DNA from 2 places in the Lactococcus sp. AK05 genome. Region 2 is predicted to be linked to the other one. Evidence: riboswitches for the same ligand, from Rfam matches in the RefSeq annotation. Region 2 holds a riboswitch; the other holds the start of a gene.
What was found. Region 2 has a riboswitch for magnesium ahead of mgtA (magnesium-translocating P-type ATPase). Riboswitches for the same ligand answer to the same signal wherever they lie in the genome.
Positions count from the first base shown of each region.

Region 1 (15,610 bases), 380 kb from region 2:
GAGATTACTTTGGCATCTCCACCAATTAATAAAGCACGTTCTTTGATATTGGCTAAACCGTAACTGGCCGTCTTATCACTAGTAGAAACATCAAAACCAACTCCATCATCAGCAATTTTCAAGAAAATGTTTCCAAGTGATTCTCTTAAAGAAACTTCAATGTGCTCGGCTTGCGAATGACGCAAAGTATTCGATAAAATCTCTTGAGCCATTCGAAATAAATTGTCCTCAACATTACTCGTTGCTTCAATATCAGCCAATTTAACCGTAATATTTGCTGATATTTTCGCTTGGAGCTCGTCTGTCAGTGCTGACAACCCTTCTGCTAGACTCTTGCCATCTAGCTCTACTGGTCTAAGATGTAGTAAGAGCGCTCGCATTTCATTTTGTGCAGAATGGAGCACTTTTAAAACCAATTGTGTTTGTGTTTCAATTTGTTCTTTAGTCAAATTTTGTGTCGAACCAGCAACAGAAGATAAAATCATTGTCGCTGCAAAAAGTTCTTGACTGACAGAATCATGAAGTTCTCGTGAAATTCTTTTACGCTCTAATTCAATAATTTCAGCTTTATCAGCAGATTTTTGCTTAGATAATTCTTGGAGTTCAGCTGACATATTCATAATTTTATCATGAACAACTTGTAATTCAGGAGATTCAGGTTGTTGATTTTCTTCTAAAAGTTTTATATCATCTTGAAATTTTTGTTGAATAGCCATATTTTCAATATGATTAAAAAGGGTAAAAATCAGCGCAAGTAATCCTGCAACTGATATAAATATCCATAAACCATAGAAATTATCTCGAAGTTCCCTAATAATATTAGCGGTATTTAGTCCCCCTAAAGGTTGCCCACTATTCATCATTATAAATAGAAGAAGATACATAATAAGGATGATACTAAAAACTGCTAAAAAGGTTGTGAAAAGTGATTTTTTCATCCTCGAATCACCTCAATATTTCCTGAATCAACACGGATATTGATTTTAATTCGTTTTTCCGCCTGATCTAAATTTTCACTAAAATAACGAACATTTCCCGCATTAATTTGTGCTGCCTCATTGAAAATCTTTACAAGCCCAGCATTTGTTGTTAAATCAAGCGAAACTCCTACGTCCTCAGGAACAATAATTTTTGTATTACCTGTCATTTTTTTAATAGAAAGACTATTTCCAGAAGGTTTAAAAGTAACATCATCAAGATCAATGATATCATTTTGATTTTCATTCATGATTGACTCAGATTCATCTTGAGAAATATCTTCGTAAGAAAAATTTCTTACTCCTCCTTCTCGTGGATTATTTTTCCAAAAAACGATGCAAGCAATCGTAGGGAAGATAATTGCTAACCAGAACCATCCAACTGTGAAGAGAATCATTACCGATATTGCCCAAAAAATGAAACTGATGATACGTAATACACGCGCACGCGAACGAGTCGCTAAGATAGTAAAGAGAATAGCTAAAGCTAGAACTACCCACATACGTGGTGTACTAATCACATGAAAAATCAATCCTAATACAATAAAAATTTCTATAATAAAGATTGCTTTCAATTTTTTATTCATAAATCTATTGTACCAAAAAAAAGCTTACTTTTTCTCGGACTTAAGACTTAAATTTTACTTAAGCAAAATAGAGAAAAAATACTCCATTCATTAAGATGAAGTATTCTTTAAATTACTTGATAAAAAATATTTTTATCATATCCCATAAGATTTTTCAAAAAGATTTCTACCAGCTTGACTTCTTAACCCCTGGAATCTTACCTTCATGCGCCAATTTTCTAAAATTAACTCGTGACATACCAAATTTTCGCATGTAGGCTCTGGGTCTTCCGTCAATTCGATCTCGCATTTTCATTCGATTGGGTTGAGAATCTTTAGGAAGTTTTCGGAGAGCTTCATAATTTTTTTCTTTCTTAAGTTCCTGTCTAAGCTCTTGATATTGAGCAACTAATTTTTGTTGCTTTTTAAATTTAGCAATTTTTGATTTCTTCGCCAAAATATTATCCTTTCATTTATTAATTTAGTTAACCAGTTAAGTATATCCCATAAATAAAACAATGTCAACTGGTTAACATTATTTTATTATCTCTATTTTAATTAGCGACTAAAGCTCCTCCTTGACTTGAAACATAGTCTTGGGCATTCTCCTTATTTATTTTTACTAGACTCCCTTTAGTATCCACTCCATAAGTTTCACTTTTTTCACCTTTGATAGTTACCGTCGCAGAAGGCATATAATATTGGTCAATTTGACTTCCAAAATAGTTTTCATAAGTAATGACACTTTGATCAAGCTTATCAGTGACAGACTCATCATTTGCTTGTCTTATTATATTTTGAATAGCCAAATCCACATTTTCTGGTATGAATTCATAACTTCCACCATCCACCATTTGACTTACCCCTTGATATTGAACAGAAACTACCTTGTTAAGACAATCTTTGTAAGCCATAAGTGCGGTCAAATTAGCAAGATTTATCGAAATGTTCGTTTTAAAATCTGATGAAATATCATTTAAAAATGATTGATATTTAAAAACACTATTAAGACTAAGCATTTTGTTCATTAATTCAGTCATAACTTCTCGTTGATGAGCGGCACGTCCATAATTCCCATTGGCTAACGTATCTCTATCTCGAGCAAAAACTAAGGCTTGTTCTCCGTTGATGAGCTGCTTAGGATTTCCTGAAAGATAAGGAACATAAGCTTTATATTCAGGTTCTGTATTTGAGATATAAATCGCTCCACTATCTACAATTTTATCTGAACCAGGCAAAGTTATTTTACCTGAATCAGTCCCTTGATAGACATCTGAGCCATTAGTATCATTGACAACTTCTACTCCTCCAACGTCATTCACAAGATTTACTAAACCGTCCATATTAACAATCATAAAATTATTAAGATTAAGCCCTACTTGATTACCAATCGTTTTCATGGCATAAGTGACAGCAGATGATAACCCACCATTATTAAATCCTAAAGGATAAGCAGCATTCATTTTTTGAGTAGATTGAATTTTTCCAGATGCATCTTCAATATTCGTCATCGTATCTCGTTCTACTGAAATAATAGTGGTCGTTTTTGTCCGAGGATTCAATGTTAAAATAATTTGAGAATCTGAATTTCCATTCCATGAATCTGCACCCCCCCGACTATTATCACCAGTATCCACTCCCATGAGCAAGATAGTTAGTGGTTTTTTTGCAGATATACTAGAACTTTTTATTTTTGTATTTACATGAGTTTTCGTTAATGTTTTCTCTGCTTGAACATAGATAACCGCACTAACTGCCACGACTAAAATAACAAAAAGGGACATAAAACGAACAAAATATACTTTTTTAGACCTTTTTATTATTTTCTTTTGTCTAATTTCTTTTCTTTTCATATCAAGAATACTTCTTTCTTTTATTAAAAATTATAACTTACTTAAACTCTTTAATTTTTCGTCAGCCGAGCTATTCAAAACCAGTCCTACTGCCAAAGTTGAAATTAAAAATGATGATCCACCTTGTGATAAAAAGGGAAAGGTGACACCTGTTTCTGGAACCAAACCAATTGCTCCGCCTAAATTGACAAAAACTTGTATCAACAAAAAAGATGAACAACCAATTGAAATCATTGAATTAAATGGATCTTTTGCCCGCATCCCCACCAAAAGCATTCGGGTAATCATGAAAAAAATGACAGCTAGGATTATAATTCCACCAATGATTCCCAATTCTTCTACTATTACTGAAAATATAAAATCTGTATGAGCTTCAGGCAAAAATCCTTGTTTTTCAATCGAATTCCCCAGTCCTCTTCCAAACCAGCCACCATCTACAATCGCATAATATGAATTAGCAAGTTGATGACCCGAAGAAGCCAAGTCAGTAAAAGGATTAACGAATGCTTTAAATCGAGCATTAATATAAGATCCTGGAATCAAATCGCCTCCACTGATAAAAAGAAAGGGCAAAAAACTAAGACTAATCGTAAGCAACATCTTCCCATAACCTGAAAACCATCGCCAAGAAATTCCACTTGCACCAATCATTATCAAGGCTAAGAGCCCAATAATTGCTGTATTTCCTAAATTAGGCATACTGAGTTCCACTATCATTAGTAAGATAATCGGAAATCGCCATCCCCCTACAACTTTTTTTATGAGATTGTTACCCTTAAAAATTGCTTGAATATCATTTTTCTCAATCTCTTCTTGTCTGTTAGAAAAGATAGAAGCAAGAAACCAAACTGTAAAAAGTTTTGCAAATTCAACCGGCTGAATAGTTCCAATCCCTGGTAAGGGAATCCATCCATGCGCTCCATTCGCTGATGTATTAGGACCCACCCTTGAATAAATCATCAGCAAGATAATAATTAGAAAAATTATTTTTAAAATCTTTTCATTTTTTATAATTCTTAATTTTACTCGATAAATAATAATTAAAGCCACAAAACTTATAATTATAAAGACTCCTTGAGAAATTGCCAATCGATAAGGAGATAGTCCTCGGTTAATTTGATAGGGGACAGTTGCTGAAAACACCATGAGTAAGCCAACAGCTGAAAGAATCAAATAAGGAATCAAAATAGATAAATCTAAAAAACTATTTTTTGTAATTTTTTTATCCATAAATGAATCCCCCTTCGTTAATTTTCCAAATGAACGACAAGAGTATTTCTAGTTGCAAATCAATGAATAACTTTTTCTTCCTTATTTTTTTATTTTTTATTGTTGTATGAATTAATATTTTTGTCATCGGCTTGTACCTCAATTTCTGATTTATAGTAGATTTTGATTGTACAGCTCCAACTCAGAGAACTAGATTAGATTGAAGTGATAAAAATGCTTGTCCACTTTTATGCTATCTTTCTTCCTATAGCTCCCAGGGTCTGAGCCACTGTTATTCTGTGCTTCCATTTTCACCACCTCCTTTTTTATAAAAAAATTGCCTACGTCGGTTGAACGTAGACAAGGTATGATTTCAAAAAGATACACTATCAAGTGAACTAAAGTACCCAGTATCGTTCAAGCTTTAGCTCCGCAGGGCGATGTTGTTGCACTATTTCACGCCTTCTTTTTTCGACGTGAACTGTTGGCCCTCTCATCGTGTCTCCACGACTCTGCGGCAGCAACCCGTATCCCTGTGGTAGCCTCACCTACCGATGGTTAGAAAATCTCTAACCAAAATTGCTTAAATTAAATTTTCAAAATATTTCCTAAGCAAAAAAATTATAACACGACCTATACTTTTAGTCAAATAACAAATGCATTACCTAAATTAAATGTTTTTTTATTGGTTTAAACCTCTTGTTATGACTAAGTTTTTAGAAATTAGAACTAATAACAAAATATTATTTTTTAAAATAAAATACCAAAGATTAAAATATACAGACAAAAAGCTTATAATTGAATAATGAATTTCGTTAATAAATAAAAAAACTCCTTAGTCAATGCTGACTAAGGAGTTTTTTATTATATTTATCGAATTCCCAAAGCAATACGGGCATAACGACTCATTTTATCAACTGTCCATGCTGGATACCAAACCAAGTTCACCTTGATTTCACCAACTTCTGGCACTTCTTTCAAAGCATCATGAATTTGTTCAGTCAAAAGGTCCGCCAAAGGGCAACCCATTGTTGTCAATGTCATTTTAATTTCTGTAAATCCGTTATCTTCAAAGCTAATTTCATAAACTAATCCGAGGTTGATAATATCAATCCCAAGCTCTGGGTCAATGACGTTTTCAAGGGCAGAGAGAATTTTGTCCTTGATTTCATTCACTTGCTCTTCTGTGTATTTATCTGCCATTTTATCTCCTTAGGCTGTCATAAAAAGCAAAACTTTAAAAGTTGAACGAATGTGCTTTCTAGGACAAATCCAAATTGTCAAATTCTTTTTACAGCTTTATTTTACCAAATTTATTTTAAAATTTCTAGATAAAAAATTACTGACAGAAAAAATTTATGAATAAATTTTTTCTGTCAGTAATTTATTTTATGCAAAACGTGAGAATTTCTTGAAGAAACTTAACATGAAAGTAAAGAGAGCGATAATAACCACAAATAGAATTGCTTCTGGTAAAATTGCTCCATTCAAACCAATGGTTTCGCGTAACATTTTTAAACCATAAGTCATTGGTAACCAAGGACTGATGACTTGATATATTTTAGGCGCAAGTTGTAAGGGGTAAGTTCCTGCACTCGTCGCCAGTTGTAGGACTAAGACTACAATCATAAGGAATTCACCAATCTTACCTAGAGCCGTTAAGAAGAAAGTATTGATTGCCATATAAGCGAAGCTGATTAAAAGTACTGACAACAACATTTCCCACAAATGATTTGGTCTCAATCCAAGAAGAGCAACTGCTCCCCAGACGATGATTCCTTGTAAAAGTGCTACCAATCCATTTGTACCAATTTTTGCCAACATAAATTCGCGACCAGATTTCCATTTTTCACCTGAGAAACCAATTCCAATCACAACATTTGTTGCAAGGGCACCAATAAAGAGAGCGACATTAATCATGTATGGTGTCATTCCTGCACCATTTTCTGGTACATTGTCATGGTCAGTATGTTTAAGTTTCAACGGTGCAGCTACTTTTTTAGCATTTTCATTAGAATTATTAGTTGCTGAGAGAGTATCATCTGCTTTGGTTAACGCTGTTGACAAGTTATTGGCCCCCGTATTTAGCGTTTCCAAACCACTTGTTAAACTTGAACCTCCATTTGCCAATTGTTGTGAACCAGAGGAAATTTGTTGAGCGCCCCCTGCCAATTGATTTGAACCCGAAGTTAAAGTTGAACCATTCGCTTGTAATTGTGACAATCCAGAAACTAATTGCATTGTCCCGTTTTGTAAGTCTTTTGATTTACTTGCTAATTGTTGAGCGCCAGCGTTTGCTTGATTAACTCCGTCAGCATATTGGGCAAAACCAGAAGTTAATTTTTGACTTCCAGAAGTTAACTGGTCATTAAAATTCGTCAAACCAGCATTTAACTGATTGGTACCAGGAATAAATTTTGTGTTTACATTAGTGTTTACTTCGTTCAGACCACCTGAAAGGTCAGCAATCATTTGACTTGCGCCTGGAACTAATGTTTTAAGATCAGCAATTTTTCCAAACATTGGTAGTAGACTTGTAAGACTGTCTTGGACTCCTTTAATATTCTTATTTAATGATAGTAAATCGTTTTGAACTGCTCCAGCACCAACAGAATTATCTAATGCATTTCTTATATCTGTTTTCTGACTTTCGCTTAAAGTTTTAAAAGTCTCAGTACTTTCAACTGCTGCCTTAGAGGCTACCACTTGATCATTAGCTATATTTGTGACCGTAGCTCCAAGACCTTTCAAGTTTTTTTGGATATTTGCAGCCAAATTTGGGTCAATCGTATTATTTTGTAACTCCTGATTTAATTCAGTCAGACCATTTTGTACAGCACTAATTTTTTGCTGTTGAGTTTCGGATAAAGTTGTTTTTTGAGCCATTTGACTTAAGCCTTCGGATAGTTGTTGTACACCCGATTGCAATTGAATCACCGCTTCTGACCCTTGAGAAATTTGTGAAATTCCTGCTGACAGCTCTTTTGATTTATCAGCCAGCGTTTGTGTACCTGCTGCTAATTGTTGCGTTCCACTGACAAATTGGTCAGCACCAGAAGAAAGTTGTTGTCCCCCATTGGCAGCCTGATTCACTCCTGATACATATTTATTTAAGCCTGAATTCAAACTATTTGCGCCGTCAGTAAAAGTTAAACTTGATGAAGATAAAGTATTCAAATTACTACTTAATTCTTTTGAACCATTCAATGCTGAAGAAGTTCCATCAGCCAATTTATTTGAACCGTCAGAAGCTTCTTTCATTCCTGACTTCATATCACCAAGCTTAGCAAAAATTTCTTTGGTGTAAGTCTCTGTGATGTTTTTAGAAACCTCTGATTTCAGCTGATTCATCGCACTTTCGCTCATCTTTGATGAAATATAGTTATGGCCACGTGTTGTTTGATAATCTAACTGGACCGTTTTTGGTTTCTTATTCATTAAAGTCGTTGCATTTTCTGAAAAGTTTTCTGGAAAAGTGATAACCATGTAATAATCACCTTTTTTTATCCCTTTAGAAGCTTTATCCTCTGAAACAAAATGATAATCTAAATCCTTTGATTTTTTCATTTCAGCAATGACATCATCACCAAGTTTAAATTTTTTACCATTCAATTCAGACGTCTTGTCTAAATTTACAACTGCTACCGGTAAGTCATTAAGTTTACCATAAGGGTCCCACATAGAACCTAAGAAAATATAGTTATAAATTGCTGGTACAAGTGCCAAAGCGATAATAACAATAATAAAAAATTTGTGCTTTAAAATGGCTTGCCATTCTTTTTTTAACATCTTTTCCCCTTTCTTTATGGACAACACGTCCAAAAACTGTTACAATACGTATTATAAACTTTTTAGAAAATTTGACAATTATTATCTATTCAGTTTTGGACACATCTTTAAATTTGTCTAAATAAAGCACTTACATTCTAAAAAGGACGGAGGTCCCCCTATAATGTCTAATGACAGCAGAAAAGATCGTACAAAACTTCAATTACGAGATGCCATGATTCAACTTTTAGGCGAGAAATCTTTTGACCAAATTTCAACGACTGAACTTGTGAAATTAGCTAAAGTTAGTCGTAGTAGTTTTTATACTCATTATCAAGATAAATATGACATGATTGAAGCCTATCAGCGTCGACTTTTTGAGACTATTCAATATGTCTTTGAAAAAAATAACGGAAATATTCATGCAACGATGCTTGAAACTTTTGAATTTCTAAAAGGAAATCAAATCTATGCCGCTCTTCTTTCGGAAAATGGTAGCAAAGAAATCCACCAGTTTATGTTGCAAAAACTCAAAGAACTTATTCAAAGTTCCTTTTTTCCTCAATCTAAACATCTTAAATTAGGAAAATTAGGGGAAATTTATGCGACAACCTACTATGCTAATGCTATTTTTGGAACTACTCAATCATGGATTCGTCGAAAACAAAAGGAAACGCCCACTCAAATTGCTAATCTATTAGTTGAGCTCATAAATTAAAAAAACGGTTCTTTTAGAAGAATCGTTTTTTTATCATTCTATTTGGAAAATAATAGCCATTAACAGGTGTTAATCATGATGCTGAACTTCCAAAATCATATTGCTTAATGTTTCAATCACCATATCTTCATCAGATAGTTCTTGTTTCGTAGCCAATTTTAAAGCTTTTCCAGCTCTAAATACCGGAATATTTTGTTCACCTACTAAAATTTTTTCTCTTGAATGAACATCATGACTGACTCTGGCTGCACGTTTACGAACCTCAAAAGTTCCAAAATTTGAAATATGTACGGGAGTCCCTTCAGAAATATAGTAAGTGATTGCCTCGACAAAGGCATTGATTGCCTTTGCTGCATTCACTTTTGAAAGTTCTGTACGGTCTGCTACATAATCAATTAACTCCTGTTTTGACGCCATTAACTAACTCCTCCTATTTTCTACATTCCCCTATCATCCTTTTCTTCACTAACTCTAGTGAATTCTTTTGTCATCATATAAATCTTCATATAAAATCCTAGCTTACGCCAAGATTTTTTGGTTATTTTACAACCATAACATTGCAAGGCGCATGGTTAACAACATAACTTGTCGTCGAACCTACTAGCATCCTGTCTAATAATCCCTTACCATTTGAACCGACTACAATCAAATCCAATTCAAATTGCTTTGCAAAATTAATGATTTCTTTCTTTGGATTTCCTGTAAAGGCATGGACTTCAAACTCAACTTCATCATTAATCAGAGCCTCAACTTCAGCAATAATTTCTTTAGACTCTGTTTCTAAATCATCCAAATTAATTGCCAAGGCATAAGGAGTTCCCCGAAGTCTTGTTTCATCTTTAACATGTAAAACAAATAATGAAGTTTTATTTCTTTTTGCAATGGCGACTGCTTCATGAATTGCTTCTTTCGATTGGTCAGAGCCATCAACTGCAACTAAAATTTTCTTGTATTCATCTCTCATTGTAAACGCCTCCTTTACTATATTCTATGATAAAATATTTAAGAAGTCCAACTAAACACTCACTATATTTTCAGAAGAAACTTTTATTTTTAAGACTTCTTTTCCAATTTTACTTAGAAGTAAAAATATAGTTTTATTAAAATATTAAATCACTTTTTTTGATATTCTGATTTCTTTATGCTACAATTTAGTTGGAATTTCGTTATGAACCAATTTGGTTCCCTTTCGTATAATAAATAAAGAAAGGAGAATGTACTATGACATTCACTAACAAAAACAAATTTTTCCAATATACAGTAACTCTAGATACTTCTCATAATATCTTTCGAGCATCACTTGTAAATGATTCAAATATTTATGGTGCTGGAGATACTATTGAAGAAGCTGTACAAAACTTAGAACAATTAGTTTAAGGAGAAAAAAATGGGCGAGTATCCCAATCGATAAAGGCATCTACTTTAATTTTGAGAGTAGGTGCTTTTGTTATACTTTAAATAAAAAAAGCTGCTCAATGAGCAACACCCTTTTTAGTTTCTCTCAGTTACTACTTCTCCACTTGCCTTCTTGTCATTCTTCCAAATAGAAAAGAATTTTCCATATAAAGAAGTAACCAAATAGAAAGTAATTGTTAGAAGCATTGCTAAAGAACTTGCAGAATAGCCATCCATCAGTGCTGTTGCCCATAAAATAATCATGACCACATCAGATAAGAGCCAAAGTGAGTAACTATCCCCATAACCTCTAACAACCAAGATTGAAGCCGCAGCTCCAATAATTAAAGTAATAGCATCCCATAAAGGATTGGTGTCTCCAAGTTTTGTATAAATGACTGTAATTGGCCACCAAAGAACCAACATACTGATGATTGTCAAAATCCATCCTTTTGTCTTCATGAATTTGACCCCATTTTCAATTCGATGTCCCCAAGTTTTCCAAGTGAAAATCAATGGCAAGTCAATCAGCAAAACAAAAACAATTTGATCTAAAACAGAGGCATAGTGACCAGCAGTCCAGTTAATATAGATATAACCAAAAGCACTAATCAGCCCCAAAAGACCATTAATTGGTTTTCCAATCATCATGTAAACTGTACATGCCGACCCCATTAAGGTCGCAATCAAAATGATAATTGATAAGACCGTAATTGTTGACGTTAAAAAGAAAGCCAACTGTACTCCTATGATAAACGAAAGCATGATGCTTCCGGCTGTATTAATTGATTTTAGCTCATCTTTGAGCCATTTGAGATAATTTTTCATTCTCATCCCCAATCTAAGAACGTCAAAAACGTCCACTAAAAATTATATCACGAATAAAAAATTGTCAGACGCTTCCAAATATATTCTTTAGATTTTTTTGAGACCAATCATTATCAATTTTGTTCCATAAAAATTTTATTTATCTCCAATAAAGTTGCATAAATAAAAAAAGCCGATATTCATCGGCCTTTTCGTTTCTATTTATCCCATCTGTAATAGTGAATCATTTTGATGAACCCAACAATTAAAAATTCGATTCCAAGAAGTAACCACAAAGTTACCCCTCCCCAAAGTGGAGAAAATACTAAAGTAAAACCAGCAATGATACTAATTACACTTAAGAAAATCCCCCAGAATTTACTATTGAAATTAGTCAAAACTGTAAGAGTTACAATTCCATCTACAATCCAACTAATCCCCACAAAAATACCGATAAGGACAAAAAGTGATTCTGCGGCTGCATTCAAATCTGAAAAGACAAAAATTCCTGCAAATAAGTAGATAAATCCTAGCAAGAGATGAGAAATTCTCCAGAAATTCCCTTTTTCTTCACTTCTTTTGACTAGATTTGCTCCAATATAAATGACACCCATAATTACGAGTGCTACCCCTACAAGAGCTGCGACAATAGCTGCTGTTTTTGTAGGTAAGAATAATATCAATAAACCAATAATAATTGAAATTATTCCACTAAATCCGACTCCGCGTCGAAGTTTTTCAAAATCTGTTAACATAACTTTACCTCCAAAAAATATTCTTCAATTCTCATTTAATTATAACATAATGAATACAGTATCTTGTCCTTGATGATTAAAAAATTACGCTTCCTTATCTTTAAGCAAGTTATTATTTTTATTATTAGTCTTCTTAAAAAATTAATTCAAAAAAAAGGAGTACTTAAACTCCTCAAAAATTTTTAAATGATAAGATATAAAATCAAATTTTTATTGTTAGTAATTTCAATTATCTTTTTTATTTGTCACTTTTACCCCTTTACGCTCTGGACTTTTCCATGTTCCAGACCCTAAACCTAGAATAGTTTTTACTGCTGGAATAAAAGTCGTTACAATGGTTAATGCATTCATTACCCAATAAAAAAGCATATAAAGTGGAGCAAATAATAGATATTTTACTTTTCTTCCACGGTCATCAACTATTAATGAAGCGACTAATTGAAAAGTCCCCGAAATCATTTCAAAGCAAACAAAGAGAAAGGCCATCGTTAACATGTGATAAATCCGTTCTAAGTTTCCGGTAATGGCAAATTGAAATAAAGACCAGATAAAAATTGCTGACGAAATCCAGAAAAAGAATGACCAGATAATGCTGAAACTTTGGTCAATAAACATAATTGTTCGGCCAACATTGTCAAAAGGGTGTAAAAATACTTTTTTAAAATTAGTCAGCCAAACCTCTGTTCCACCTTTGGCCCACCGTTTCCTTTGACGATAGAGCATTTTCAGAGATTCTGGAACCTCCATAAAGAACATAATACGGGGCGCGAACAATGATAACCAACCGTCCATTTGATGGTCCCAAGCAATACTAATATCTTCTGTGGCTCTATCTTGTCGAAACAAACCTACATCAATTAAGGCATCTTTTCGATACATCGTATTTGCACCACTATAGGCATAAATACTCCCTAGCACACCAAGTTGAGTCCGTTTAATAATTCCTACAATACTAGAAAATTCAACTGTTTGAGATTTCGCAATCAATTTTGCACGATTCTGAACATCCATATTAGCTGTTACTGCTGAGATGTTAGTAGAATCTTGTCGAATAAAATAATTGATATAGCGATTTAAAGAGTCAGGTTCTGGAACAGTATCTGCATCGTTGCTTAAAACTAGTTCTCCTTTTGCAAATCCTAAACCAATATTAAAGGCATGCGCTTTTCCTTTATTTTTTTCAATTCTAATCACGCGCAATTTATCATATTTTTCTTGTAATTCTTTTAAAATTTCGGGAGTTCTATCAGTTGAACCATCATCAGTAACTAGAACCTCATAATTTTCATAATTAATTTTTGTCATTAAATAATTAAGTGTATCTTCAATGACTATTTCTTCATTATGAGCTGGAACCATTATAGTAACAAAAGGTTCAACTTCTACTGGAATATCATCCCAATCCTTTTGCTTATATTTGAACAAAAAGCTATAACATAAGACTCCAATAAACCAGGCGAATCCGCCTAAAATTGGGTAAGTAATTAACACCAGAAATATCAGTGTCAGAATAAAGTCAACAATGCCATTTCCCGTTTGAACAAAACTAATCATTGTTTTCTCCTTTCTGATAAAGCTTTTTCACAAAATCTGTTTCCAAATTTTGCTCTTCTTTGACAGAATAAAAACAAACATTATGGCGAAAATCTTTTGTGCCAAATCGTTCATCATAAGCTTGATTTATTAACTTTCGTCTTACATCAACACGTTCAGCATCGTACTGCTTTTCTTTTTGTAGAAAATGTTTAAAACGATAATTATTCCAAAAAGTTAAGATGATATATAAAATAGCTAGGAAAACAAAAGATAAAGAGAGAAAAATGAAAAGAAATAGAAGTGTAGATTTTTCTTCTCTATAAACAATGATATGATTAAGACCTGCTCGATTTGGAAAAACAAAAGGAAAAATAATCCATAAAAATGGAATGACAACACCACACCAGCCTAAAAGAGCAATTATTGTCTGAAAAATTTTACTCCCATAATGGCCTTTTTCAAAATAAGGGTCATAGACTAAAGATTTCTTTGCTTCTTCTCGACTGATATTTTTTTTCATTTCAGTCCTTTCTGAATTTGATGACGATGTTGTATTTTATAAACTACGTTTTATTAATTATCTCATTTTCCGTCAGTAAATTCCAATATATTTCGTCTTTTTTTCATTACAACATCTCGCTAATAGATTATCAGGCAATTTTTCAATCTCATATTATAAAAACAAAAAGACTACCCGTGAGTAGTCTTTTATTTTATGCATAATAGTCAGTATTTCTGCTATTTAATATGTCCAAATTGCATGAGCATGCTTAAAGTATCTTCTGAAAACCAACCTTTTTTATCTTTCCGTCTTCTACTGTATACATCCCAAAACCATTCCACACGGCATGTTTGTGACTTGCTGGATAACCCATGAATGTTCCCACTTGCGTCCCTTCATTAGTAAAATGTACCCATACTTGATTACCTTTGAGACTATAATCTAATATTGTCAAATGCATATCATTCAAGGCTTGAACATCAATTTTGGAAAGTCGTCCAAACCCATTGTTTCCCTTCTTAAAGCATATCTTTTTCCTAAACTTCACGAATAAGGTCGACATTTTTCTTATTTAATCCTTCTTCAATAAAATGTTTGACAGGGAATAAATTTTCTTGATTTTCCACGCGTATCCTCTTTCTTTTTCTTAAACATAATATCGTTTATCATATTATACGACTAAATAAATTTATTTTACTAATACTGAAGTATTAAAAAAATTATCCAAAAATCTTTTCAATAAGCTATATAGAAAATCATTTATTCAATTAAGAAGAAACCGTTCTACAGAGTGGTTTCCATAGTTTATCTTAACGACGACGTTCAGGGATACGAGCTTTTAATCTGTGAGTGCACGGAGGAAAGAAATAATATTTCACAACTTTTCATACTCAGTCAAATGTACCTCAAAGGCTTGTATTAATGATTTTTCAAAAGTATCTTTCACTCACACACTTATCATTAATTTTCATTACTCATTCAAAACTTTCTGTTTTTGTCTACTTTTTATTACTTGTGAGTATAAATAAAGATTTCAAATATATATAATTACTTCTTATTCAGAGGTATATAAATAAGTAGCAATATGCTATACTAAACGCTATATTTAGCTAATTTTATTTTTTTCATAAAAATAAATAGTAATGCGTTTCACTCAAGGGCTAGTTAAAGTTATTAAATTTTTGTCAGGCAAGGTGCTGTAGATCTTTGATATGCAGCTTTTCTATTTAAAAATGCCATTATTGACAGATTAATCCCTTATGGTTCTTGCTAGACTCGAACCAGCTCTCCCTCCGTTATAAGACGCTAGAGCGGGTAGTCCTGGTTTAGAAAATACTACTAAATTTAATATGGTAAATAAAAAAAGCCGAGAAATATCGGCAAATTTTTTTATTTAGATATTGCTGAATCTGATGAATCTGCAGTTTGTTGAACAGCTTGAACCGCTTTAGAACGAGTTGCTTGAACATCGCTCAATGCTTGATTGTTATTGTTTTGAACTTGATTTTGCAAAGTGCTAATCTG
Region 1 is NZ_JBFTEI010000001.1:467,002-482,611, reverse strand. It holds gene AB6B24_RS02350 (sensor histidine kinase) at 1-938, opposite strand, end outside; gene liaF (cell wall-active antibiotics response protein LiaF) at 935-1,564, opposite strand; gene rpsN (30S ribosomal protein S14) at 1,731-2,000, opposite strand; gene AB6B24_RS02335 (LCP family protein) at 2,098-3,396, opposite strand; gene AB6B24_RS02330 (FtsW/RodA/SpoVE family cell cycle protein) at 3,427-4,626, opposite strand; M-box (ykoK) riboswitch at 5,007-5,168, opposite strand; gene AB6B24_RS02325 (metal-sulfur cluster assembly factor) at 5,476-5,808, opposite strand; gene AB6B24_RS02320 (YhgE/Pip domain-containing protein) at 5,995-8,394, opposite strand; gene AB6B24_RS02315 (TetR/AcrR family transcriptional regulator) at 8,558-9,091, shown strand; gene AB6B24_RS02310 (HU family DNA-binding protein) at 9,161-9,508, opposite strand; gene AB6B24_RS02305 (universal stress protein) at 9,630-10,055, opposite strand; gene AB6B24_RS02300 (hypothetical protein) at 10,313-10,468, shown strand; gene pnuC (nicotinamide riboside transporter PnuC) at 10,583-11,314, opposite strand; gene AB6B24_RS02290 (HdeD family acid-resistance protein) at 11,512-12,048, opposite strand; gene AB6B24_RS02285 (glycosyltransferase family 2 protein) at 12,274-13,602, opposite strand; gene AB6B24_RS02280 (hypothetical protein) at 13,595-14,104, opposite strand; gene AB6B24_RS02275 (ester cyclase) at 14,355-14,648, opposite strand; gene AB6B24_RS02270 (hypothetical protein) at 15,476-15,610, opposite strand, start outside.
Region 1: linked by a shared signal. The riboswitch ahead of AB6B24_RS02330 (FtsW/RodA/SpoVE family cell cycle protein) and the one ahead of mgtA (magnesium-translocating P-type ATPase) in region 2 are both predicted to bind magnesium.

Region 2 (15,610 bases):
ATACTTGGATTTCAACACCATCATTTGTTGATATTTGCTTATTGGACCCTTCGTTCACTGAGAAAGAACACCCTCAATTAGTTCAATTTATTTTCTGCGGTGAAGAATTAACAAAGAAAACAGCAGAAAAATTACTGACAGCTTTTCCGTCAGCAAATATATACAATACCTATGGTCCAACAGAAGCAACAGGAGCCATTTCGTCAGTAAAAATCACGAAAGAATTACTGACAGAAAATGACCGTGTCCCAATTGGTTTTGCCAAACCAGGTGTTGAATTAAAAATTATGGATAAGGAAATCATCATTGTTGGTGATTCGGTAGCCAAAGGTTACTTTGAAAATCCAGAAAAAACTGAGCAAGCCTTTTTCACAGTCGACGGAAAACCCGCTTATCATACAGGAGATGCCGGTTCAATTTCCGCTGACGGAATGCTTCGTTACCAAGGACGAATTGATTTTCAAGTTAAATTTAACGGATTCCGTATTGAACTTCAAGATATTGAAGCCAATATTCAGAACTTAAAAGAGATTGAAAAAGCAGTAGTCTTACCGAAAACGAATGACCAGCATAAAGTCACCGCATTAATCGCTTATTTAGAAACAGAAAAAACATTTGAAGACCGTGCAGCAGAACGCGCCTTCACAAAAGAACTCAAAGCTGAACTTTCAAAAACAATTATGGATTACATGATGCCAACTAAGTTTGTTTATCTTAAAAAGTTCCCATTGAATCAAAATGGTAAAGTTGACCGCAAGGCACTCGCCCAAAAAGAGCGAGGTGACAACTAGTGCAACCCTATTCAACACCCTTTTACTTCGTGATTTTAGGACTTGCTTTAATTCCTATCGTTATTGCCCAGCTTCTGGGCAAAAAACTCATGTGGTATCAAGTCCTATTGACCATCGCTTTTCTTTGGCTGACATTTTCGGGAACAGTGACAATTTGGGCATTAATCGGCTTCGGAGTCTTCCAGACTATCATTGTAAAATTCTATGAGTGGTATCGAGTAAAACAAAACAAGAATCAGAGTTTTGTTTTCTACCTCATCATTCTGCTCTCTATTTTGCCATTAGTGATTGTCAAAGTGCATCCTCTGTTCAATCCAGGACCTGGACCAGGTTCAATTCTTGGATTCTTAGGAATCTCTTACATCAGTTTTAAGACAGTAGCCATGATTATGGAAATACGAGACGGACTTATTAAAGCCGTTCCTCTTAAAGAATTTCTATATTTCCTCTATTTCTATCCAACGATTTCATCAGGACCAATTGACCGCTTCCGACGTTTTGTTAAAGAACTAAAAGCACCAGTTGTCACTGAGAAATACCTTGATTTATTAAATAAAGGAGTCTTTAGAATTTTCCAAGGTTTCCTTTATAAATTCATCATTGGATACTTGATTGACCAATATTGGCTACATGGCATTGCAATCTCTGCAACGATACACCCAAGCTTTTTGAATGTTTCATCATCAATGTATGCTTACGGACTCTATCTATTCTTTGACTTTGCTGGCTACTCACTCTTCGCTATTGGTGTCAGTAATTTAATGGGATATGACCTCCCACACAACTTTAACAAACCCTTCTTAGCTAAAAATATTCATGACTTTTGGCAAAGATGGCACATGACCTTGAGCTTTTGGTTCCGTGACTTTGTATTCATGAGATTAGTGAAAACATTCATGGTTAAAAAATGGTCTAAAAATATGGTAACCATCTCAAATATTGGTTACCTCGCAAATATGTTACTCATGGGATTCTGGCATGGTTTAACTTGGTATTACATCCTTTATGGTTTCTACCACGCCATGTTAATGATTGGGTATGACGCATGGAAACGTCTGAAGAAACGTAAAAACTGGAAAATTCCAGATAATAAATGGACAAATGCTATAAGTATTTTCATTACATTTAATCTAGTATTTATCAGTTTCCTTATTTTCTCAGGAATACCAAATCACATCATTATGCACTGCATAGATCCACATTTCCCACTTCCTAACTTCTAAAAGTCGTTAGGCATATCATAAAAAAACATTAGGAGAAACAAAAATGAAAGAACAAATTTTTGATATTATCGAAACCGTATCAGGCACAGACGAATTCCGTGAAGACTTAGACATGGATTTATTTGAAGAAGGAATTCTTGATTCAATGAGAGCTATCATGCTCATTGTTGAACTAGAAGGTGCTTTTGATATCAGTCTTCCACCCTCAGAAATGGACCGTGAAGATTGGAATACAGCAAATAAAATAGCAGCACGCGTTCAGGAAAAAAAGGATGAAAATTAAAATTTTTAGAGCCATTGGCCCATTAATTGCAGCTTTAGCCCTTGTTGGCTTACTGATATTTCTTCCAATAAATGTTGGTATGAAATATTCGAAAGACCAACTTGTTAAATTTGCTCAATCACCACTAAATACTCCAAGCTTTACAGGCTATTCAATTAAAAAACAAGCCTATTCAGACCCTGAGTTTTTACCAGTTCTTGGTTCATCAGAATTGGAACATGTGGATTCTTTTCACCCAAGTGCCTATTTCAAAAAATACAGTTCCGGTTTCACACCATTTTTAGTAGGACAACCAGGAACAACTACTTTAAGCCACTTTTTCTACATGAATTCTGTGGAAAATGAGTTAAAAAATCGTAAAATTGTTTTTGTCATTAGTCCACAATGGTTTTCAAAACAAGGAATTGTTGAAAGTGAATTGAAAAACTTTGTATCCAAAGGTGAAATTTACGGTTGGTTAAAAGAAGCAGACCCTAAAGCAGATACCACAACTCAACTTGCAAAACATTTATTAAGATTTAGATCGCTTAAATCTGAAGAGACGATTTATAATTCTCTTGAACGTTTAGCAGATAAAAAACCATTGACTACTCTACAAAAAATGACTGTGGCGACCAATCTTCAATTTTGGCGAAAAGAAGATTTACTCTTCTCAAGCATTTCACAATTCACTGCGCAACCTCTTGGACTTACACCAAAAATCAATAAGTTTGCTAAAGAATTACCCAAAGATCCAACCTCTGAAAACTTAGAAAAATTGGCAGTTGACCAAGGAAAAGATAGTTCAAATAACAATCCTTTCCAAATAAATAATCAAGTTTGGGACAAGAAAATAAAATCTAAATACAAACATCTAGAAAATTTCAAAAAACATGTTTCCTATTTAGAAAGTCCAGAATATCAGGATTTCCAACAGCTCTTAAATGTGTTTGCCAAAAATAATAATGATGTTTTATTTGTTATTCAACCAGTAAATGGCTCATGGTCATCTTACACTGGAGTATCAAAAGCAACACTCGAAAATTTCAGCTCTAAAATTAAAACGCAATTGCGTAGCCAAGGCTTTTATCAAATTGCTGATTTAACAGATATGTATAACACGCCTTATGCCTCTGGGGATACTATTCATTTTGGTACTAAAGGTTGGTTAGCCACAGACAAAGCGATTGAAAAATTCATGAAGACACCAAGTAAGGTCAACTATCATATTGATAATTCGTTATTTTTATCAAAAGATTGGGCGATGAATGGTGCAACAGAGTCTATTATAAATTAAATAATAAAAAAGATTGACAAAAATAGAAAGAACAGTTATAATTATTTTGGTTATGCCATAAGCATAGCCGTCGGTAGGTGAGGCTACCGCAGGGATACGGGTTGCTGCCGCAGAGTCGTGGAGACACGATGAGAGGGCCAACAGTTCACGTCGACAAACAAGGCGTGAAATAGTGCAACAACATTGCCCTGCGGAGCTAAAGCTTGAACGATAGCTTGTAACTGATTCACTCTATAGTAGTGGTATCTTTTTTGGAATTATTCCCTTGCCTACGTTTAAGTTTTGTAGGCAAGGTTTTTTTATATTTAAAAAGGAGGTGAAAACGGAAATGGAATCCCAGAGTATTAATAGTCCCGAGCCTGATAGGCCGCAGATAATTAACGTGATAAGAGCAATTTTCCGTTTTTATCACCTTCTTTAAAGTGCCTAACGTTTGGGACTGTACACGCAAAAATATTATAGAATATGAGGTACAGACCAATGAAAAAACTTAGAAAAACACTCGAAAACACAAAAAGAGCCACAACATTTGTAGATAACAACGAAATAAAAGCAAGATTAGAATTTGCAAAAACTTCTACAAAAGAAGAGCTATTTCAAAAATTTAAAACATCAAATAAAGGATTAAGTGAAGAACAAGTAGAAATCTCTCGTGAACAATATGGAGATAATACGATTACGCGTGGTAAAAAAACTTCACTCATCAAACGGCTTTATCAAGCATTCATCAATCCTTTTACCATTATATTGTTTGTCTTAGCATTAGTTTCAGCTTTTACGGATATTATCTTAGCAGCTCCTGGTGAGAAAAATCCACAAGGACTCATTATCATTACTACAATGGTTTTAATCTCAGGAATTCTGCGTTTCGTTCAAGAGACTAGAAGTGGAAATGCCGCTGAGAATCTTTTAAAAATGATTACGACGACGACAAACGTTCATAGATTAGAATCAGGAAGTCAAGAGATTCCTATTGAAGAGGTTCTCGTAGGCGATATTATCCATCTATCAGCTGGAGACATGGTTCCAGCTGACCTTAGGATTATTCAAGCAAAAGACTTATTTATCAGCCAAGCCTCTTTAACTGGTGAAAGCGAACCAGTAGAAAAACTAGATTTAGCTACTGATGAAAAAGATGATTCAATCACAGAATCAGTAAACCTAGCCTTCATGGGTTCAAATGTCATTTCTGGTAGTGCTTATGGAATTGTAATTGCTACTGGTGATGCGACCATTTTTGGTGAAATGGCAAAAAGTGTAACCGAAGACTCAACTCAAACAACTTTTGAAAAAGGCGTTAACTCAGTTTCATGGGTCCTCATTCGCTTTATGTTAGTTATGGTTCCATTTGTCTTATTGATCAATGGTTTCACTAAAGGTGATTGGATGGAAGCCGCACTATTTGCTTTAGCAGTTGCTGTTGGTTTAACACCAGAAATGTTACCAATGATTGTGACAACTTGCCTAGCAAAAGGTGCAGTCACAATGTCAAAAGAAAAAACAATTATCAAGAACCTAAATTCTATTCAAAATCTAGGTTCAATGAATATTCTCTGCACTGATAAAACTGGAACATTAACACAAGATAAAGTAGTATTAATGCGCCATTTAGATATTCATGGGCAAGAAAATATTCGAGTATTAAGACATGGATTTTTGAATAGTTACTACCAAACTGGTTTAAAGAATTTAATGGATTTGGCAATTATCGAAGGAGCCGAAGCCAAGCAAGATAAAAATCCTGAACTGGGTGGTCTAAGTAGTAAATATACAAAAGTTGATGAAATTCCTTTTGATTTTGAAAGACGGCGGATGAGTGTCGTAGTAAAAAGCAATACTAATGGAGCGACTTCAAAAACGCAAATGATTACTAAAGGTGCAGCTGAAGAAATGTTAGACATCTGTACTTTAGTCGAAGATAAGGGAAATGTTGTTCATTTAACTCCTGAACTCAGAGCATACATTCTGAAAAAAGTTGATGAACTTAACGAAGAAGGAATGCGCGTGATTTTAGTCGCTCAAAAAACAAATCCTTCACCAGTAGATACATTCTCGGTTCAAGATGAATCTGAAATGGTGTTAATGGGTTATCTTGCCTTTCTTGATCCACCCAAAGAATCTACAGCAAAAGCAATCAAAGCACTCAATAAATATGGAGTATCAGTTAAAATCTTGACTGGTGATAACGATAAAGTTACTCGTTCAGTTTGCAAACAAGTAGGGCTTCCAGTTGATAAAACTATTTTAGGTTCTGATATCGACCAATTAGATGATAATGAATTGGCAAGGGTTGCCAAGGAAGCTTCTGTTTTTGCTAAGTTATCACCTCAACAAAAAGCCAGAATAGTAACAACACTTAGAGATTCAGGCAATAGTGTCGGCTATATGGGAGATGGTATTAATGACGCAGCAGCAATGAAATCATCTGACGTTGGAATTTCAGTAGATAGTGCAGTAGATATTGCCAAAGAGTCAGCTGATGTTATTTTGTTAGAAAAAGATTTAATGGTCCTTGAAAAAGGAATTATTGAAGGAAGAAAAACATATGCTAACATGATTAAGTATATAAAAATGACAGCAAGTTCTAACTTTGGTAATATGTTCTCGGTTCTAATCGCTAGTGCATTTTTACCATTTATCCCAATGCTATCTATTCATATTCTCTTACTTAATTTAATTTATGATTTCTCTTGTACCGCTATTCCTTGGGATAATGTCGATGAAGAATATTTGGTTGTTCCAAGAAAATGGGATGCAAGTTCTGTAAGTAAATTCATGTTGTGGATTGGCCCAACAAGTTCCGTATTCGATATTACAACTTATCTCCTAATGTTCTTTGTGATTTGTCCAGCAACATTTGGACCATTTAGCTCTCTTGTTCCTGGAAGTGCAGCATATATTGGATTTATCGCGCTCTTCCATACTGGCTGGTTTGTTGAATCAATGTGGACTCAAACCTTGGTTATCCATATGATTCGTACTCCTAAAATTCCATTTTTACAAAGTCGTGCTTCGGCTCCACTAACAATCTTAACTTTCATGGGAATCATTGGACTTACAATTATTCCATTCACAAGCTTTGGACATTCAATTGGTTTAATGGCTTTACCAATTAACTTTTTCCCATGGCTAATTTTAACAGTAGTGATGTATATGATGCTTGTCACCATATTTAAAAAAATATTTGTTGCAAAATATGGTGAATTACTTTAAATAAAAAATAAAAGTGGTGATAATTTATCCCACTTTTATTTTACTTTGATATAGTCTATGCTATAATTAAATCAAGAAAAGTAAGGTAAAAAATGAAAACATCAAAAAATGAACAAGACTATCTAAAGGCTATTTATAGCCTAAAAAATGAAAGTAATGGATCTGTTAGTATTAATGCCATTGCTCAAAAATTATCAGTATCATCACCAAGCGCCACTGAAATGATTAAACGATTAGCAAAAAAAGAACTTGTTATCCATAAACCTTATTATGGGGTATCACTCACAGAATTAGGAAAGTACGAAGCACGATTTATTTTAAAAAGTCATCGAGTTTGGGAAACTTTTCTTTTTGAAAAGGTTGGGTACACAATGGAGGAAGTCCATGATGAAGCTGAAAATTTAGAACATGCTTCATCGCCTAGATTGATAGAATCTCTATATGTCTTAATGGGCTATCCAGCAACTGACCCTCACGGATCAGAAATTCCTACAGAATCATTTTGGCTGAAAAATGAAGTGGAACTAACGCTTGATGAGGCACAAGTTGAGCAGACCTACCATGTTACTTTGATAGATGAAGAAGGAAAAAACTTTTTCAAAAAATTAGAAATTTCACTTCCACATCTTATTAAAGTAATCGATATATTAGAAGATAAATCAATAATTATTAAAGAAGATAGAGAAAGTTCAATTGTTATTCCGCCATTTTTACATGATAAAATCCACTTAATGCAAAGAAGATAATGAAATACAAAAAGTCCAAGGAGTTTACTGGGGCTTTTTATTATTTTCTGATTAACCTATAGTTTTAAACTATAGGTCATCATATTAAAAATGTATTATTAAAGTTTTATTAAATTTGATAAGATAGACCTATTAAAAATTGGAGACTATGACTATGAAAAAATCAATTATTGCTTTCCCACGTATCGGTTCAAACCGTGAATTAAAATTTGCTCTTGAAAAATATTTTCGTAAAGAAATTACAGAAGAAGAATTACAAACAGTAGCCAAAGAAATTCGGTTGGAAAATTGGAAAAGCCAAAAAGAAGCTGGAATTGACTCACCTATTTCCAATGACTTTTCTTTCTATGACCAAACCTTAGATTTATCAATTGCTCTTGGTGCAATTCCAGAGTCTTATAAAAATTTAGAATTAAGTGAACTAGATACCTTATTTGCATTAGCGCGTGGTTTCCAAGATGAACAAAATGACGTAAAAGCAAGACCAATGAAAAAATGGTTTAATACAAACTATCATTATTTAGTTCCAGAAATTAATAAAGATACAATTATTAAAGCAAATTTTTCAAAATTATTAAATGAATATAAGGAAGCAAAATCAGCTGGCTTTGAAACCAGACCAACAATTATTGGCCCATATACATTTTTAGTTTTAGCAGATTACAAGTCAGGAGCCACGAAAGATACAGTATTATCTGATGTTATTGTAGCTTTTCAAACTCTACTAAAAGAACTTAATCAACTAGGAGTAGAATGGTTACAGATTGAAGAACCAGCACTTGTTTTAGACCAAACTGAAGAAGAAAAAAATTTATTTGTGACTATTTATGAAGAACTACTTAAGAGTAAAAACAACCTTAAGATACTTCTTCAAACATATTTTGGAGATGTTCGTGATAGCTATAAAGAAATAGTAAAGCTTGATTTTGATGGTATTGGTCTTGATTTTATAGAAGGAAGAGATTCGTTAGCTCTTATTCAAAAATACGGTTTTCCCAAAGAGAAAATACTTTTTGCAGGATTAGTAAATGGAAAAAATATTTGGCGTAATAATTATCAAAAGACACTTGAGCTACTAACCGCTTTAGATGAAGTATCAGATATCGTAATTAATACAAGCTGCTCTTTACAACACGTTCCAGTAACAGTTAAAAACGAAACTAAATTATCAAAAGAAATCCTTAAACACTTTTCATTTGCCACAGAAAAATTAAATGAAATTGATGAAATTTCCGATATTTATTTTAATAAAAACACTTCTTTTTTGAAGAAGAATGTCGAACTTTTTGAAAATGAAAGAGTTCGTGAAAATTCTAAACTTAAGCAAAAACTTGATAAATTAACAGAAAAAGACTTCACTAGAGAACCTTCACTAGTTGAAAGACGAGTAAGTCAATCTCAATCGCTTAATTTACCGCTTTTACCAACCACAACCATCGGTTCATTTCCTCAAACGGCAGAGGTGAGAAAAGTTCGGCTACAAAATAAGCGAGGAGAATTAAGCCAAGCAGATTATGACACATTCTTAGAAGAAAAAATAAAAGAATGTCTTAAACTCCAAGAAGATATTGGATTAGACGTTTTAGTTCATGGTGAATTTGAACGAAATGACATGGTAGAGTATTTTGGAGAAAAGTTAGAAGGTTATGTTTTTACTCAAAAAGCATGGGTTCAATCTTATGGGACACGTTGTGTCAAACCTCCAATCGTGTGGGCTGATGTCACTAGACCGGAAGCTATGACCGTCCGTTGGTCAGCCTATGCTCAATCTCAAACATCTAAACCAGTAAAAGGAATGCTGACAGGACCTGTAACGATTCTAAATTGGTCTTTTCCGCGGGAAGATATTTCGTTAAAAGCAAGTACTTTACAATTGGCATTAGCTGTTCAAGAAGAAGTTCTTGACTTAGAAAAAGCTGGCATTAAGATTATTCAAATTGATGAGGCAGCATTGAGAGAAAAGTTACCTCTGCGCAAAAGTGATTGGTATAAAGAATATCTAGATTGGGCAATTCCTGCCTTTCGTTTAGTTCACTCTAAAGTAAAACCGGAAACGCAAATTCATACGCATATGTGTTATTCTGAATTTGAAGATATTATTCCATCCATTGACGCAATGGATGCTGATGTAATTTCTTTTGAAGCAAGTAGAAGTGAGCTATCAATTATCGATGCATTGAAAGCTCACCATTTTCAAACTTTGGTTGGACCTGGAGTCTATGATATTCATTCTCCAAGAATACCTAGCGTAAAAGAAATACAAAATCAATTAGAAAAAATATTGGACAAATTACCAATTGAACAAGTTTGGGTAAATCCTGATTGCGGTCTTAAAACACGCGGTAATGCCGAAACCATTCCTAGTTTAAGACACTTAGTTGAGGCAACTAGGGTGTTAAGAAAGGGAAAGGTTGAATATGACAAGTAATTCCAAAATTCTTTCTTTTGAAGTTTTTCCACCTACAACTCAAATTGGAAGTACCAACTTGGTAAAGACCTTGGATAGCCTAAGAACTCTCTCGCCAGATTTTATCAGTGTAACTTGTAGTAACAATAATTATGATAATATTGGAGATACAACTATAAAGTTTGCTGATTATGTAAACAATACACTAGATATTCCAGCGGTTGCTCATTTACCTGCCGCTTATTTAGATAAAGCTCAAGTGATCGAAATTTTGGAACGGTTAAAAGATAAACAAATCAAAAAAATTCTTGCTTTAAGAGGTGATATCAGCGTTGAACCGATGAAAGATGATTTTAAATTTGCAAGTGATTTGGTTAAATTTATCAAAGATTATGATGATAGTTTTGAAGTTTTAGGTGCATGCTACCCCGATATTCATCCCGAATCAGTAAATCGAGTGAGTGATTTTCATTATCTTAAAGAAAAAGTAGATGCTGGTTGTGACAGATTAATCACGCAACTATTTTTTGATAATGATAGTTTTTATGATTTTCAAGAACGATGCGCAATTGCTGAGATAAATACTCCGATATTCGCCGGAATAATGCCAGTAATCAATCGAAATCAAATTCTTCGTCTATTAAAAAATTGTAATACGCCATTACCAGCAAAATTTATTAGAATACTCGAAAAATATGAACATAATCCTATCGCTTTAAGGGATGCTGGAATTGCTTACGCCATCGATCAAATCGTTGATTTAGTAACAGAGGATGTTGCTGGAATTCACCTCTATACGATGAATAATGCAAATACGGCACACTCCATCCATGCTTCAATTTCTTCTTTATTTACCGTTTGATACATAATAAAGTTTATGTAAAAAGAAATTTTGAAATAAAATTAAGAAAAAATAGATAAATAATTGACAAATCAAAAAATTTTAATTATACTAACTAATAATATTAAATATCGAGGTTCCAAAATGATTAACAACTTTAAAAAATTTTATTTTTTCTTTATGAATGATCCACATTAGTTTTTGGCTAATAAAATGTGGGTCCTCTTTGATGTTCGTTAATCATCTAGGGGATAAAGAAGACGTCCCCTGGGACGTCTTTTTTTATTATAAAGGAGGCACATAAAAAGTAAAATAGAAAAAATTTATTGCAAGTAAAATATTATTAAGTATTTTTACTAAAAAACTATAGAAAAAAGGTAAAAGATGACTTTTAAAGAACTCAGTAACAAAATTAACATTAAAGATGTAAAAGAGCTAAATCATTTAAATGATGAGCAACGAGAAAAGAAAGAAAAACGTGATAAGGAACTTGAAGCGATAATTAAGGGTGAAGACGATAGAATTCTCTTAGTCATTGGCCCCTGCTCATCAGATAATGAAGCTGCAGTTCTAGAATATGCTCACAGATTGTCAAAACTTCAAAAAGAAGTAGAAGATAAAATTTTTATTGTAATGCGTGTTTATACTGCAAAACCGCGGACAAACGGAGATGGCTATAAAGGTCTCATTCATGAACCTGATGCAGATGGACATACAGACCTTATCAATGGGATAAAAATGGTTCGTGACCTTCACTATAAAGTAATTACTGAAACTGGTCTGACTACAGCAGATGAGATGCTATACCCAGAAAATCTACCATTAGTTGATGACTTAGTAAGTTACTATGCAGTTGGCGCTCGCTCAGTTGAAAATCAACAACATCGCTTTGTTGCCTCAGGAATAGATGCCCCAACAGGAATGAAAAACCCGACATCAGGGAATTTAAAAGTTATGTTTAATGGAATGTATGCAGCCCAACAATCTCAAGATTTTCTATTTGGGAATGCTGAAGTAGAAACATCAGGAAATCCATTAGCTCATGCCATCCTTCGTGGTGGACAAGATGAAAATGGTAAAAACCATCCAAATTACTATACAGATAATCTTCTTGAAAGTATCGAAATATACGAAAAAATGGGCTTACAAAATCCATTTATTGTCATTGATACTAATCATGATAACTCTGGGAAGAAGTATATGGAACAAATAAGAATTGTTCGTCAAACATTAGTCAATCGTAATTGGGATGAACAAATTCATAAATATGTCAGAGGATTTATGATTGAATCATATCTTGAAGACGGTCGTCAAGACAAACCAGAAGTATTTGGAAAATCAATCACTGACCCATGTTTGGGTTGGGATAAAACAGAAGAACTTATTAATGAAATTTATAATTCGTGATTGTAAAATGAGAAGGGAAGAGTGAGAAACTTAATAGAATATTTTCATATTCTGTTCAAATAGAAAATAAATTTTTCTATCAAAAGTAAAGAACCAAACCTTATCGTACCACCTTTTAAAATAATAATATAAAAGAGTAGTTTTGCTACTTTTTTAATTTATCTTTTTATATAAGTTTTAGTTTATAAAAAAATAAATCTTTCATTTGTGTATTTTTTAAAAATAAGATGTATAATATATTTATCATCTACAGATGTAAACTTTACAAAAATAGGAGAACTAAGATGACTTATAAAACTAGTACTGAAAACAAAGCGTTAGAAATTGTAAATGTTAAATCACTTGAAGGTAAAGTGAAACAAAGTATGGAGGCTGCGGGAAATAAAGGTGCCTTTGGCTATATTCGTGGTGGCTCTGAAGATGAGTGGACACTGAATGAAAATACATCAGCATTTAACAAAAAACAAATTATGCCTCGAGTATTGAGAGGAATTGATTCTGCAGATTTAAGTACTTCACTCTTTGGTATAAAACTAAAAACACCAATTATCCAAGCGCCAGTTGCCGCCCAAGGCCTTGCTCATGAAGAAGGAGAAGTTGCAACTGCTAAAGCGATGGCTGAAGTTGGCTCAATCTTTTCAATTAGTACTTACGGAAGTACATCAGTGGAAGACGCCGCAAAAGCAGCACCAGATGCACCGCAATTTTTCCAATTATATATGAGTAAAGATGATAAATTTAATGAATTTCTTTTGAAAAAAGCTGTATCAGCTGGAGTTAAGGCGATTATTTTAACCGCTGATTCAACATTAGGTGGCTATAGAGAAGAAGACATTGTCAATCATTTCCAATTTCCTTTACCAATGCCAAATCTAGCTGCTTTTTCAGAAAGTGATGGAACGGGCAAGGGAATCAGCGAAATTTATGCAGCAGCAAAACAAGGTCTTGTTTTAGAAGATATTCAAAAAATTAAAAAAATAACTAATCTTCCTGTAATTGTTAAGGGGGTTCAATCTCCTATTGATGCAGATGATGCCATTAACGCTGGGGCAGACGGTATCTGGGTTTCAAATCATGGGGGACGACAATTAGATGGAGGACCTGCTTCAATTGATGTCCTACCCCTCATCGCCAAAAGTGTTAATCATCGAGTCCCTATTGTTTTTGATAGTGGAGTTAGACGTGGGGAACATGTCTTCAAAGCTTTAGCACAAGGAGCAGATGTCATTGCGGTAGGTCGTCCAGTTCTTTATGGTTTGAATTTAGGGGGAGCCAAAGGCGTTCAATCTGTTTTTGAACACTTAAACAAAGAGTTAAGTATTACTATGCAACTTGCTGGAACAAAAAATATTGAAGAAATCAAACATACCTCATTGATTGACTAATAGTTTAAATAAAAAAAGTACCTTATTAGAGGTACTTTTTTTATCCTATTTGATAAAATAGTTAGTTTTGAAAGTTCATTTGATCAATTTTTGAAACAATTTCCTTATCTACCCAAACCGAAACACTTCCATCATTGACATAAAATTCAGCTCCACCATTTTGATCCAGCGTAATAGGTATTTCATGTCTTCCAAATAAATCTATATAAACTTTACCTGCATACGCCTTATCAATTATCATATATTTTGAGCCACCATTTTTATTAGTTAAAATACATGATAGTCCATATTCCTTATTATCTATTTTTAAAATATTTGTCCATCCAATAACATCAGGATGATCAAAATAATCATTCTCCCTTAAAAACTCAGAGTCTTTACGCAAGGCTATCATAGTTCTTAAGTTATCACCTACAGGATTAACATTATGTGAGGGTATTCCATATAAATCTCCCCAAAAGACAGTAGGAGTTCCTTTTTTGCGAAGTAAAATTAAGCTATAAGCGTGCTCTTTAAACCAAGCTGGAATCCAAGATTGAAGAGCCTGTCCTTCTTGAGTATCATGGTTATCAACAAAAGTGACCGAGAGTTCTGGTTGGCTGGCAGTGAGTGTGTGATCAAAAAGAGTACGCATATCAAATTCTCCATTGGTTGAAGAGGCCTCTTTCAGATTAAAGTGTAGTGGTACATCAAATAATTGTATTTTATCACCGGATTGTTCTAGATAATACTCTAATTTGCCAAGATCATCAGACCAGTACTCGCCAACAATAAAAAGTTTTTTATCCAATTGCTTCGCTCTCTGTTCAAGCCATTTATCAAAATATTTGAAATCAATATGTTTAATTGCATCTAATCGAAAACCATCAATTTTTGTCATTTCTGAAAACCAATGTCCCCATTTTTCAAGTTGTTCTACTGTTTCGGAAACACTAAAATCAAGATCAGCCCCCATTAAATAATCAAAATTACTATTCTCTGAATCTACATTCTCATCCCATTCATGTCCTTCAAATTCAAGAATTTCTTCTTGATTTTTCCTTTCATCATAATCAATTCCCGTAAAGTTGTGCCAGGTCCATATATAATTGTCGTATTTTCCTTGTCTTCCTGGAAATGTAAATTTGGTCCAAACTTCAACAGTTTTATTATTTTCGATGTTATGAAGATGGTTATCTTCTGCTTTAATATCAGCTTCAATAGTTTCTGTTTCATCAGCACCCATCATGTGATTAAAAACGATATCGGCATACACTTCAATATTGTTGTGATGTAGTGTATTAATTAAATCAAGATATTCATCTTTAGTCCCATATTTTGTAGGAATTGTCCCTTTTTGATCAAATTCCCCTAAGTCGAATAAATCATAGGTCCCATAACCAACATCTTCAACTCCAGAAGCTGCCTTGGAAGCTGGAGGTAACCACAATCCTGAAAATCCTAACTTTCCTAAGTCAGGAATATTCTCTTTTATATTATTCCAGTGCTGAGAATCTGAGGGTAAATACCATTCAAAAGCTTGAAGGATTGTTTTCATAAAATCATTTCTCCTTTTTCAAATTGATACAATTCTTTTCTAAAAACTAGCGCTATTAATAATTAGTATACACAAAAAGGAATCTGAAGGACAGCAGAATGATCTAGAATTAATTAGAATATTCAAAAATATAATACTATCATCATTGGTGAATGTATTTTTTGTAAGACGATATTTTTGAATATTCTGAAATTTAATCATACAATGAATTTATACTGAATTGAAAGGAGTTAGAACATGAAAGAAATTTCTTACAGCAAAATACTCTTAGTAGCTAAAAATGCACATCTTTATTTTTTCGATACCTTAAATAATATTGATGTAATTTCAGGACGCCGATTAGTCCATTTTATAAAAAGTGATGTGGGGAAGCATCGGCTTGCCCGTTATCAGCTTATTATATTTTTAGATTCAGGTTTTAAAGCTAACTATCCTAATATTATAAAGGATTTTACCGAGGCAAAGATGATTCTATTTTTTTGGAATCATTTGACTCAAAAA
Region 2 is NZ_JBFTEI010000001.1:847,458-863,067, reverse strand. It holds gene dltA (D-alanine--poly(phosphoribitol) ligase subunit DltA) at 1-791, shown strand, start outside; gene dltB (D-alanyl-lipoteichoic acid biosynthesis protein DltB) at 791-2,014, shown strand; gene dltC (D-alanine--poly(phosphoribitol) ligase subunit DltC) at 2,058-2,297, shown strand; gene dltD (D-alanyl-lipoteichoic acid biosynthesis protein DltD) at 2,287-3,573, shown strand; M-box (ykoK) riboswitch at 3,636-3,796, shown strand; gene mgtA (magnesium-translocating P-type ATPase) at 4,054-6,786, shown strand; gene AB6B24_RS04080 (metal-dependent transcriptional regulator) at 6,879-7,532, shown strand; gene metE (5-methyltetrahydropteroyltriglutamate--homocysteine S-methyltransferase) at 7,687-9,960, shown strand; gene metF (methylenetetrahydrofolate reductase [NAD(P)H]) at 9,950-10,801, shown strand; gene AB6B24_RS04065 (3-deoxy-7-phosphoheptulonate synthase) at 11,165-12,187, shown strand; gene AB6B24_RS04060 (lactate oxidase) at 12,472-13,572, shown strand; gene AB6B24_RS04055 (alpha-amylase) at 13,634-15,109, opposite strand; gene AB6B24_RS04050 (hexosyltransferase) at 15,347-15,610, shown strand, end outside.